Regions from separate parts of the Rummeliibacillus sp. TYF-LIM-RU47 genome, predicted to be linked through region 1. Evidence: riboswitches for the same ligand, from Rfam matches in the RefSeq annotation. Region 1 holds a riboswitch; each other region holds the start of a gene.
What was found. Region 1 has a riboswitch for S-adenosylmethionine ahead of F0527_RS00205 (O-acetylhomoserine aminocarboxypropyltransferase/cysteine synthase family protein). Riboswitches for the same ligand answer to the same signal wherever they lie in the genome.

Region 1 (4,150 bases):
ATAAAACAATTATCTCCCGAATTGGCAACAGTTCGTTAAAAGGAACATCTGAAGCAGAAGAAAAAGAAGCTCAAGGAAAAATAGTCCGCGTTTATAAAGAAAAGAATGGGGATTTCACTACTGTTTCCTTCTTGCTAGATAATAAAGAAAATTATATTGTGAGTTCAGAAGTGGCTCCTCTCGCCGTCTATCTGAAAGAAGGTGACACTGTAAAGCTGAAATATGTGAATTCAAGCGAAGTCTTTTTACCAGTAAAAGAAATGGTTATAGAGGGAATCGAAGAAAAATAATTAAAAAAGCTCTATAAGGTAGACGAAAGCCAAAAACCTTATAGAGCTTTTTTCTATTTCCAAGTAAATCCTTTGGTTGCAAGAAAGTCTTTGATAAATGGACGACGCTGTTCAACTAAGAAATCAGCCATTTGTTTTGTCCAATTCGACATTTTTTGATTCGATGAACGATGTTGGTAGTATTCTTCTAATGTCGCATCATATTCATCAAGTAATGTATCGTATTTTTCTTCATCATAGCTATTTTCATGCAGCACGGCATCCAGTGGAAGTCTTGGTTTTGTTTCATTTCTTTTCGTCGGTTTTCCGATTGTCATGGCGAACATAGGGAAAACGTGTTCAGGCAGATTGAATAATTCGCTGATCTCAGCTGGGTTATTACGCGCACCGCCAATATAACAAATACCGTATCCTTCTGATTCAGCAGCAATAACAAAGTTTTGTGCAAATAGCGCTACGTCGGCTACGCCTGCAAGAAGGTTTTCAGCAGAATCAGCCACAATTTCTACACCTTGCTTTTTGCCGGCAGCCTCCAAACGCTTGAAGTCAACGCAGAATAAGAAAGAAGCACCTGCTGTTTTGAATTGGAACTCATTGTTAGAGAGCTCGCCTAATTTTTTCTTTTTGTCAGCATCAGTTACCCAGATGACACTGTATGCTTGGATGAAATGTGAGGTAGCAGCCATTTGTGCTGTTTCAATTAAATCTCGTACAACCTCTTTTGGTATCTCTTCACCTGTATATTTTCGAACAGATGAATGGCTACGCAATAAATCTTTAACCATCTGTAGAACAACTCCTATTTTGTGGATTTCTTTAATTAACTATAGGAGAAATTGTAGGAAATGACTAGCGAAACGAATCCGCTTGTATGTAATATTTAGAAATATCAAAAAATAGTATTGACTTTTTAAAATGCAATACCTATACTTACAACAACAAGATGGAACAGAATAAATTACCTTTATCAAGAGTGGCGGAGGGAAAGGCCCTGCGATGCCCGGCAACCAGTAAGTTATCTTACATGGTGCTAATTCCTACAGATTCTTTATTGCGGATCTGACAGATAAGGGGAGGAAAATGCTAATGACCCTCTTCTTATGTGAAGAAGGGTTTTTCTTTTGGAAAATCCTTGCCACATGCCTCAGATTTCCATCTCAAACTATATTAGGGGGAATTAGAATGACAGAATTTCGTAAAGAGACTTTAGCAGTACGTGGAGGCCAAACGCCTGATCCTACAACTGGTGCAATTGCAGTGCCGGTATACCGAACTACAGCCTATAGGTTTAATGATACAGAGCATGCAAGGAAATTATTCGCCTTGGAAGAGCCAGGTAACATTTATTCTCGAATCATGAATCCTACTGTTGATGTCTTTGAAAAACGAGTAGCCCTGCTTGAAGGTGGAACAGCAGCGGTTGCTTTATCATCAGGCATGGCGGCCATTTCATTTTCTATTTTAAATATAGCGCGTGCTGGTGATCATATAGTTTCAGCTGCGAGTGTATATGGAGGAACGTACAATTTATTTGCCAATACTTTGCCACGATACGGAATCAATACTACATTTGTAGATGAACGGAAGCTTGAAGATTTTGAAGGTGCAATCCAAAAAAATACAAAAGCGATTTATGTTGAAACGATTGGTAATCCTAGTCTTTCAGTAGCAGATATCGAAAGTATTGCGGATGTTGCCCATCGACACGAAATCCCTCTAATCATCGACAATACATTTGCATCACCGATTGGATGCAATCCTATCGAATATGGTGCTGATATTGTGATTCACTCTGCGACTAAGTGGATTGGCGGGCACGGTACGACAATCGGTGGTGTTGTGGTGGATGCAGGCAAGTTTGATTGGACACGAGGTAAATTCCCTGACTATACAGAAAGAGATGAATCCTATCATGGCATCCGATATGGCATTGATGTGAGTAATGCAGCTTTCACTACACGCCTGCGCGTACAATTGCTGCGCGACTTTGGGCCAACGCTTAGCCCAGATGCTGCCTTCCAGTTATTACAGGGTCTTGAAACACTGCATCTTCGTGTGCCTTATCATAATGAAAATGCTAGAAAGGTAGCTGAATACTTACGTCAGCATCCTCAGGTGGAATGGGTAGGATACAACGGCTTCTCTGATAGCGAATTCGCTCCTCTTGCCAAAAAATATCTAAAGAATGGTTATGGCTCTGTTCTTACATTTGGAATTAAAGGGGGCAGAGATGCTGGACGCGAATTTATCGACAATGTCGAATTGTTCTGCCACGTGGCAAATGTAGGAGATGCCCGCTCATTGATTATTCATCCAGCCTCTACTACTCATCAACAATTAAACAGTGAAGAGTTGAAAAAATCAGGCGTGCCAGAGGAATTAATTCGCTTATCTATTGGGTTAGAAGCAATCGATGATATCATCTCTGCACTAGAAGAAGCATTCACAAAGGTAAGCCCAAAAGTTGCAGCAAAATAATTTGTTAATGAGTTTCACTTCGCCTCAGGGAAATAGCAGCATTTCCTAAGATTTTTAAATAAATAAAGAAAAGAGTGATGGATTGTCTTGTCACTCTTTTCATTTTGAATTGAATGAACACACTGTAAATACATATGTCTTTTATGGGAGGAATTATCTTGTAAACATACTCTGTGTAAGCTAAAATCATCAGTATGTAGATTAATTGATTAAGAGAATGGAGGCGGTTTTTTGAAAAAGGTAAAGGTTGCTATATTAGGTTTCGGTACAGTTGGCCAGGGGGTCTATCGCATATTAACAGAAAAGCGCAGTCAATTGAAACGGATGCTAGGTGTCGACCTAGAAGTAGCAAAAATCCTCGTAAGCAATCCGAATAAGCCACGTCCTCACGCTGCTAAAGAGTTGCTGACAAATCAAATAGAGGAAATCCTGGATATTCCGAATCTTGATGTTGTTTTCGAAGCAATTGTAGGAGAGGAACCTGCATATCAATACCTTGACCGCCTTATTGAAAAGGGATGCAACGTTATCACCGCTAATAAAGTGATGTTTTCTAAGCATGGTAAATCACTTCAGGAAAAAGCAGCGAAACAGGGAGTGCAGGTAGGTTTTGATGCAACAGTTGCAGGCGGCGTTCCTGTTATAAAAACGATGCAAAATCTGCTTCGTGTCAATGAGGTCCAGCGCATTCAAGGTATATTAAATGGAACATCCAATTACATATTGACCCAAATGCGTGCCAGAGGAATGGCATTTGAGGAAGCTTTAGAAGATGCACAGAAATTAGGCTACGCTGAAGCAGATCCTTATAACGATATATCAGGCCAAGATGCTTTTCGAAAACTAATGATCCTCAGTGAACTAGCATTTAAAGAGCAGCCAGATTGGAAGGATGTAAAAGTACAAGGTATTAATGAAATCACATCCCAACAAGTAAAAGAAGCAACTGAAAAAGGCATGCGCTACCGACATATTGCACTAGTCCAAAAAAATTATAAAACAGGCGAGGTGCATGCGACAGTTAGACCTGAGCTCATAGATCAGAGTCACCCTCTCTATTCAATTGAGGAAGTAAACAACGCTGTTGCCATTGAGGCGGATCTGCTAGGCACCGTAACACTTGTAGGGCCAGGAGCGGGAATGCTTCCGACTGCGAGCGTGATGGTGGAAGATTATGGAGATATGCTAACAAAGACTAAAACTGCTATTTCAATTTAACTCAATTAAAAGATATTTATCATAATATTGGTTTAAAAAGAAAGGATAGATGAACAGGAGTGTGGACCTGTATACATCTATCCTTTTACATTATATAACTTCTCTTCTTAGTCTTTTGGGTTGAAGAGTAGAATGCTATTTATAGCTATACACTACATACTTTT
Region 2 (4,150 bases), 1.5 Mb from region 1:
TAATAACAAATTTTTTTGAAAAGTGGCTAATACTACTAAACTTTAATACTAATATAATACATAATACGGCTCTAATCATACTCTACCTCCGTTTATTATATTTGCCTATCAAGATGATTTATATAGTAGCGAAGAAGAGAAACGAAGAAACTGAGCCTTCTTCAATAATTAAGATTTTTAAAAAATTAATTATTGTACTGTTCTTTAATTTTCTACTCGGTTCGGCCTTACTCAAGTTCCTGCAGCCAAATTATCTAGCCAATTGGATGCCAACAGGTTGGCGGTCTGATTACATTCTGTTAACAGTGATTGCTGCCTTAGTTATCCTATTATTATTTATTTTTATACCTCGCCAAATTTATCAATTGAAGAAAAAAGAACAAACCTTAGGTAAAATGTTCTTCAAATTCAGCTCGTTTTTAATAACGGTGTTTTTCGTTTTTTCATGCCTGTTATGGGGTTTTAATGGACTTTTCGCACCTAAAAGAATCGAATTAGAATCACCTGTTGTACTATTCGATTTAAAAGGAAAGCCAATATCCGTCGTTAAAATAAGTAAAACTACTCCCAATGGAACAGAAAATGGAATAACCACCAACTTCAAAGGCTTCTTAATGAGTGCTATTGATCTTCATACTGGCAAAAAGCTTTGGAGTAGGATCTCTACTTGGCAAGAATACTTAATAGGAGAGACTAGTGAAGGCTTGTTGTTGTTAAATAATAAAAAGAAAACCCTTTATTTTATAGATCCCAAGACAGGGAAAAAGCAAGCAGATGAAAAAGACTTTCTGCATAAATTCCCTGTATTAGCAGATAATTTAAGCTACATGTATACTGACTATTCCATTAAAGGTCCAAATAAAGTCTATCTTTACGGCTTAGATGGTCGTTATTTTAAATTAAATTTAGCTACGAATGAGATAAAAGAAGATCCGGGTTATGCTGATAAAATACGTACTTTACCTGTAGGATGGGATGAACGTGTAGCTGGCGTTGAAAAGCGAAGCGATAAAATAAAAAAACTTTACCCCGAGCTAATGGGCGTAAGGCTAGTTGAAAGTAAACCTGTTGAAAAGCAGCTCATTGTTTATCAGAAAAAGCGAAACGATAATCGTCAGACCTTAGCCTTGCTTGATCTTACAAAACGAGACTTGATCTGGGAGCAACTTTTAGATGCTCCACTTGAAAATGCCACTACTTCATTAGAAGTATTCGCTGACACAAAGTTTGTCTATGCTTGGACGGGGCGTTATCAATATAAAATCAACAAAGAGACAGGGAAAGTAGTTTATCAGTATGATTATAAGCTTGGAAAATAATTATTAAACGAAACTACTAAAGTCTCTTTCTTCTACTTTATTTACTCTAAACCATCTATAAAAGCCGATGAAATTCTACTTAGCTGTAAAATTTCATCGGCTTTTAAATTGGAAAGAGTATTTTTCCACTTTTATTTGTAAATTTCATATCCACTAGTAATCAAAAAAGAAAATAAACATAAACCTAAACAACCCAATGCAACACCCATAAAAATAAATGTTACTGTTAAATTTTTATTCATTGATCGGAAGAAATTAACTAAGAAAATGACTAAACAAATGATAAAGAAAGAAGTCCAATAAGGTAGCAATGTACGAGTAAGACCTAAAATAAGAAAATTAAGAAGAAATACAAAGCTTACAAGCAAAAAAAAAGTCAGTATTTTTTTCATAGAATTACTCCTTTGTAAAATGTGGGTAATAACATTTTAACAAAATTTTCTAAAATATATAGTGCTTATTAGATAAATAATCATTGAAAATAGATAAAAATAATAAATATATAAACCTCGTTAGTCTATATAAATAATAAAAGAAACAGCAATAAGAAAAATAAAAATCTTTTAAAATATTATTTTATATTGACAATTCAAAAATGACCATGTATAGTAAAAATCAATCAAATAATCATTTTTCTTATCCAGAGAAGCGGAGGGACTGGCCCTGTGAAGCTTCGGCAACGGACATATGCACCGTGCCAATTCCAGCAAGCGATTAAGCTTGGAAGATAAGAACACGTATTTGTACATATGAAGCCATATGTCTTTGTGTCCTTCTTCTTCCATGGAGAAGGATTTTTTTATGGCAAAATTAATTTGAAAGGGGGAATTAAAAACACAGTTTAGCAGATGTACCACATATACTTAATTAAATATTGCTCTTATCAAGAGAGGTGGAGGGACTGGCCCTTTGAAACCTCGGCAGCGGACATTTTTGCACCGTGCCAATTCCAGCAAGCGATTAAGCTTGGAAGATAAGAAGACGTTTCCGTACATATGAAGTCATATGTCTTACTGTCCTTCTTCTTCCATGGAGAAGGACTTTTTTGTTGAAAAAATCGGAAGGAGATTGAACGGATGATAGAATTCCAAAATGTTTCTAAAGTGTATAACAGCGGAGGAAAGGAGATACGAGCATTAAATTCGATTAATTTAAAAGTTAATAAAGGTGAAATATTTGGCGTAGTCGGCTTCAGTGGTGCAGGAAAAAGCTCCTTAATTCGTTGTGTAAATTCACTAGAAAAACCTACTTCCGGAAAAGTCATAGTAGACGGCCATGACTTAACAACCATTAGCAAAAAGCGAATTCGCGAAGTAAAGAAAAGCATTGGTATGGTATTTCAACACTTTAATTTGCTCAATTCCAAAACAGTATATGCAAATGTAGCCATGCCGCTTATTTTAAGTAAAGTTCCTAAGGATCAAATCAAACAAAGGGTTTCAGAATTACTTGAATTCGTTGGTTTAGGTGACAAAGCTCAAGTCTATCCTGATCAACTATCCGGCGGCCAGAAACAACGCGTAGGCATAGCGCGGGCTTTAGCAACACAGCCTTCAATTCTACTTTGTGATGAAGCGACCTCTGCTCTAGATCCACAGACAACGGGTTCCATATTGGAACTCTTGAAGAAGATTAACAAAGAGTATGGGATTACGATTTTAATGATCACGCATGAAATGGCTGTAATTCGAGAAATATGCGACAGAGTGGCTGTGATGGAAGCGGGGAAAGTGATCGAGGAAGGAACAGTATTTGATATCTTTTCCGCGCCGAAAACTAACACTGCTCAAAACTTTGTTAGTACCGTAATGCATGATCAAATTCCACCATCAATTCTCAATATGATGGAACGCAAGCAAGCACTAAATCATATTTTCCATATTACGTTTGTCGGCGAGTCTACAGGCAGTCCTTTTTTATCACAGTTATCTAAAATTCTCGATGTGGAAATCAATGTGCTATTCGGCAATATTACTGAACTGCAAGGTATTCCTTTTGGCAAACTGATTGTTGAAATCCAAGGAGCCGATACGGAAGTGAAACGAGCATTATCATATATGCAAGCTCAACAAATTCTTTACAAGGAAGTGGTAGCACATGCTAGTTAATTCTGAACAAATCATTGAAGCGCTCATTCAAACTATTCAAATGGTTGGTTTTTCATTTATCTTTTCAATCATTATCGGCCTTCCGCTAGGCATCCTGTTATTTGTCACTCGTAAAGGACAGATCATTGAGAACCTTCCAGTATTCACGGTTTTAAATGCAGTGATCAATGTTTTCCGATCTGTGCCCTTTATTATTTTGCTCGTAGCCATCATCCCAGTTACCCGGCTCATTGTCGGAACATCTATTGGAACATCTGCAGCTATTGTTCCACTAGTCTTCTACGCAGGCCCTTACATTGCTCGATTAGTTGAAAGCTCGCTACTAGAGGTTGATAAAGGTGTTTTAGAGGCGGCAGATGCTATGGGGGCTACTCCATTTCAGACAATTTTCAGGTTTTTACTGCCTGAGGCTCTTAGTTCACTTATTGTGAATTTTACCATCGCGACAATTGGTCTGATTGGCGCATCGGCTATGGCAGGAACCGTAGGCGGCGGTGGTATTGGCGACTTAGCCATAACGTTCGGCTATCAACGTTTTGATACGACCACCATGCTAATTACCGTAGCCATACTAATTGTTTTGGTTCAGGGGCTACAGTCATTTGGCAACATTTTATCGAAAAAAATAAGAAGAGGTTAATCTAAGGAGGAAATTAAAATGAAAAAATGTTTACTATCCATTCTTGTGCTGTCACTAGTTATTTTTACGGCAGCCTGTTCAAG
Region 3 (4,150 bases), on a different contig from region 1:
TAATTCAAAGCCTTCAGAAGTGTCCACCCGAACAGCATAAAAATACTTTCCACCAATAAATTCACTACGTGTAATAAAAGACTCAGGAGACTCGATATATTCCTGCAGCAATGTAATTCCATCGACTGGTTCCTCAAAGCTATCCCCATCAATATAGTTTTGCAGGGCATCTACAGACGTAAAAAGCTGTACCCCAAGCCCTTTTCCAGCTCGGTTATGCTTTGTTATAAATTTCTTTGTGCCAAATTCCTTCGCTGCTTTCAGAATTTCTTCTCTTCCTACTGCAGCAATTGTTTTCGGTGTTTTGATGCCGTACTTCTCTAGTTCTAAGTACTGTAAGACCTTACTTACCTCTAGCTGAAGGGCACGGCTTCCATTGATCACTACTCTGCCATGGTGCTCCAACCAAGAGAGAACAGCACTTGTTAACTCTGGAGCAAATCGGTTGCCTCGTGTATGAGATGAAGCACTCATGCGATTGTAAAAAATCCCTTCAGGTGGAGTAGATGTAAGATCAACTGTCCCTTTTACAAGATTCCAATCTTCATAAGGAAGTTCTAACTCTTCTAATCTTTTAAATAGATGCTCTGTCCATTCACTATTCTCATGAATTACGTATATTTTAGACATGATATTCCTGCCCCCTGCTTTTGTTTTCTAGGATTGTGGACCTTAATTCTTCCACTTTCGGCATAACCTGTTTCGAAAAGCGCTCCAGTTCCTCTAGCTGTGGAGAACATTGTAATAGTAGCAAGTTAACTCCTGCTCCCTCAAAGGCTATGATTTGATTCGCAATGTGCTCAGGTGTGCCAACTAAATTTGGTCGGATTCCGCGATTAGATACTGAATAATCCTGTAACTGAATTTGATGTTCAAGCTCTGACTTAGATGTAAAGTCTTTAAAGCCTGCATATCCACTTAGATTGTTCACCGTTGTAATTCGCTTTAATTCTTCTTGCGCTTCTTCTTCCGTATCACGGCAAATCACATAGGCTGCCATTCCAAGAGTTTTAAAGGGCTCACGACCAGCTTCTTCTCTACGCGTTTTCATATCAGAAATCTTAGCCTTCGCTTCCTCCACTGTATGACCATGAATGACATAGGCATCACATAGCGATGAAATGATTTGTTTACCTTTTTCACTTTCCCCGCCAGCATATAAAATTGGATGAGGACATTGCACTGGTTTAGGCGAAAGCTTTGCTTGCTCTATTTGATAAAACTTCCCCTGATAAGAAAATGTATCTTCCGTCCATAAGCCTTTCAATATTTCAATAAACTCGGCCGTTCTATCATAGCGCTCGTCATGTTCGGTAAAAACGCCGCCATATTGCTTCGCCTCTTCTGCCCACCAGCCCGAAACTACATTTAATGTGAAACGTCCCTTGCTAATATGATCAATAGTTGCCGCCATTTTTGCAGTTACAGCAGGATTATGAAATACGGGGCGAACGGCTGCCATGATTTCAATTTTTTCTGTTACTGCTGCCAAAGCTGCCGCCGTAGACCATGCCTCTAACGAATCTTGGTCAGTGCCTTTAATATCATTTAAATATAGTTCTGCGATTAATGTTGTATCATATCCCCATTTTTCTGCTGATTGAATTACTGTTTTCGCATACTCATACGTGGGCGGCATATTTTCTTCCTCTACATTTCTCAACCAACCACCAAAAATAGGCAACCAAAATCCGTACTTCATTTCTCCACTCCTTTTCCCAAAGCTAATTATACAAATAAAAAAGTCTCCTCCCGAGATAGGGAAAGAGACTTTTAACAAAACAAGTTTGTCTTCTCCTATCTTCCAAGCTATATGCCTGATGGAATTAGCACAGTATTCTACTACATTAGTAGAACCTGTTGCTGAGGTTTCAAAGGGCCATGTCCCTCCACCTCTCTGGATAGATCGAATTATTTGATTTTTGAAATTTCAACTTAAAATGAATATTACCCATAATATGAACCATTGTCAATAGAATATGCCATTAATTCTTACTAAGTTAATAAGAAAAGGAGGTTTATTAAATTTCTTAGCCTTTGAACGATGTTAATCCCTATAGTAAGTGGGTAGTATTAGGATATACTACCATGGGCTACTGAAAAATCGTCAGTACAGGATCCTGTATTTTTATCAGAATCACATGCTATTAGAAAAGAGGAATTACATTGAAACTTTCAGGAAATACAATCCTTATCACAGGCGGAAGTTCTGGAATTGGCTTAGCTTTTGCAGAACGATTTTTAAAAGCAGGAAACAAAGTCATCGTTACAGGACGGAGAGAAAATGTTCTTCAGCAGGCAAAAGAAAAGTACCCAGAGCTGATCATTCATCAAAGCGATGTAAGCATGGAATCTGAGCGCATTTCCCTATTCGAATGGGTAACAGAAAACTATCCCGAAGTGAATGTGTTAGTGAACAACGCAGGAATGCAACAACGCTTTAACATATTAAAAGCAGATGCAAAGAACGATTGGGCTTATTTCAATCAAGAAATCACCACCAACATTGAAGCGCCATTCCATATGACCATGCTTTTTGTACCCTATTTCGCTAAAAAAGAAGAAGCTACTTTTATCAACATTACATCTGGGTTAGCTTTTACCCCGATGGTCATCGCGCCAATCTATTCAGCTACGAAGGCAGCATTCCACTCCTTTACGATGAGCTTGCGTCACCAGCTTGCCGAAACAGGTATAGAAGTGATTGAAGTTGCCCCCCCAGCAGTCAACACAGATCTAGGCGGTGCCGGACTGCATACAAATGGTGAGCCATTAGATGAATTCGCAGATGGCATTTTCAAGGGCTTACGAGAAGGCAAACAAGAAATCGGGTACGGCTCTTCCGTTGAACGACTCCGCATGCCACGAGATAAGTCAGATGAGCATGTAGCCAATATGTACAATGCCATGAAACATACAATTGAATAACATGCTTGAATAAAAAAACTCGCCACAATCGGCGAGTTTTTTTCTGTACCATTGGTAAACCAATCCTTCAAATTATTTTAAGAATCACGGACATGAGTACAGATCGAAAACCGTTTACTTCATAGAATACTAATGTGTGAGATACACAATAACAAAAGAGCGGTAAACAGCACGACAAACAAGATGCTCTAGCGAAAACAAAAATAGTTACTACTGGAGAAGCATTATCTAATCACATTCAATACGTAGTAAATGATTTTGTAAGAATTAAAGCAGTATCTAATAAAATACGTGGTCGTGATAACGCTCTTGCACAAAACATTTAAAAAAATGTATAAACAATGTCAACCCATTCATTCAAATACCATCTCATCCCATTCAGATTATCATCTTATGTAAAATAAATTCGCATCTCACACATTAAATTGAGGAATGTACAACAAATTGTTGTACATTCTTCTTTATATTGTAAACAAAAATATTTTTTATTTTATGTCCCCTTTTCCCTACTTTCTTCTATTTACTTTATAAAAGCAGAAAGAAGGAAAAAACATGGCACGTTTTGAATATTTAGCACCTTATACATCTTTTACAACTGTACAAGAAATGGACGAGCAAGTAGAACAACACATCCGCAAGCATTACTACAATTTGACCCCATCCGATAAGGCCGTTCTCTATAAAATGGCTTCGCATGCATTGGATTATCCAGGTGCCTGCCACTTAAAGGCACAAACAATTTCAAGTGCTTTAGGCATTTCTGTAAGAACTGTGTTCCGCACGCTCAAACGTTTAGAAGAGTTTCAAATTATCCAACGCATCCAAACAAAAAAGATGAATGGCATCAAAGGCGCCAACATCTTTTCTATTTTACCTTGTGATGACACATTGGTCGTGGCACATCAAGAAGAAGCTGAAACCCCTTGCGAGAGTAAGGTAGAAGCAGTGCAACTGGAACAGGAACCATCTTTTTCTTCTAATCCTAAACATCAATACGGTAAACACACATACCCGATGTTAAATACATCTCTGCGTAATAGAATTTTTCATTATCTTTCATCAACAACTGGCAACACCTCAGAAACAAAGAAGTTTGTAGATGTCGTGTACAAGCAACTAAAACCGTTGCTGGAATGGGAAATCTACCAAGTCCGCAAACAACAGCTCGAAGACATCAGCTTTACAGCCTTCAAAGAAACCATTCAGCAGACCAAGAAGCAAT

Region 2: linked by a shared signal. The riboswitch ahead of F0527_RS07910 (methionine ABC transporter ATP-binding protein) and the one ahead of F0527_RS00205 (O-acetylhomoserine aminocarboxypropyltransferase/cysteine synthase family protein) in region 1 are both predicted to bind S-adenosylmethionine.
Region 3: linked by a shared signal. The riboswitch ahead of F0527_RS13310 (LLM class flavin-dependent oxidoreductase) and the one ahead of F0527_RS00205 (O-acetylhomoserine aminocarboxypropyltransferase/cysteine synthase family protein) in region 1 are both predicted to bind S-adenosylmethionine.

What each region holds. Positions count from the first base shown of each region.
Region 1 is NZ_VVIR01000001.1:24,277-28,426, forward strand. Features, by position in the region: gene F0527_RS00195 (YrzE family protein) at 1-290, shown strand, start outside; gene nfsA (oxygen-insensitive NADPH nitroreductase) at 344-1,075, opposite strand; SAM riboswitch class I at 1,252-1,363, shown strand; gene F0527_RS00205 (O-acetylhomoserine aminocarboxypropyltransferase/cysteine synthase family protein) at 1,473-2,768, shown strand; gene F0527_RS00210 (homoserine dehydrogenase) at 3,000-3,986, shown strand.
Region 2 is NZ_VVIR01000001.1:1,569,381-1,573,530, forward strand. Features, by position in the region: gene F0527_RS07905 (PA2928 family protein) at 1-1,319, shown strand, start outside; SAM riboswitch class I at 1,953-2,053, shown strand; SAM riboswitch class I at 2,197-2,299, shown strand; gene F0527_RS07910 (methionine ABC transporter ATP-binding protein) at 2,396-3,427, shown strand; gene F0527_RS07915 (methionine ABC transporter permease) at 3,417-4,067, shown strand; gene F0527_RS07920 (MetQ/NlpA family ABC transporter substrate-binding protein) at 4,086-4,150, shown strand, end outside.
Region 3 is NZ_VVIR01000003.1:145,869-150,018, forward strand. Features, by position in the region: gene F0527_RS13305 (ATP-grasp domain-containing protein) at 1-630, opposite strand, end outside; gene F0527_RS13310 (LLM class flavin-dependent oxidoreductase) at 623-1,702, opposite strand; SAM riboswitch class I at 1,795-1,908, opposite strand; gene F0527_RS13315 (SDR family oxidoreductase) at 2,167-2,928, shown strand; gene F0527_RS13320 (helix-turn-helix domain-containing protein) at 3,481-4,150, shown strand, end outside.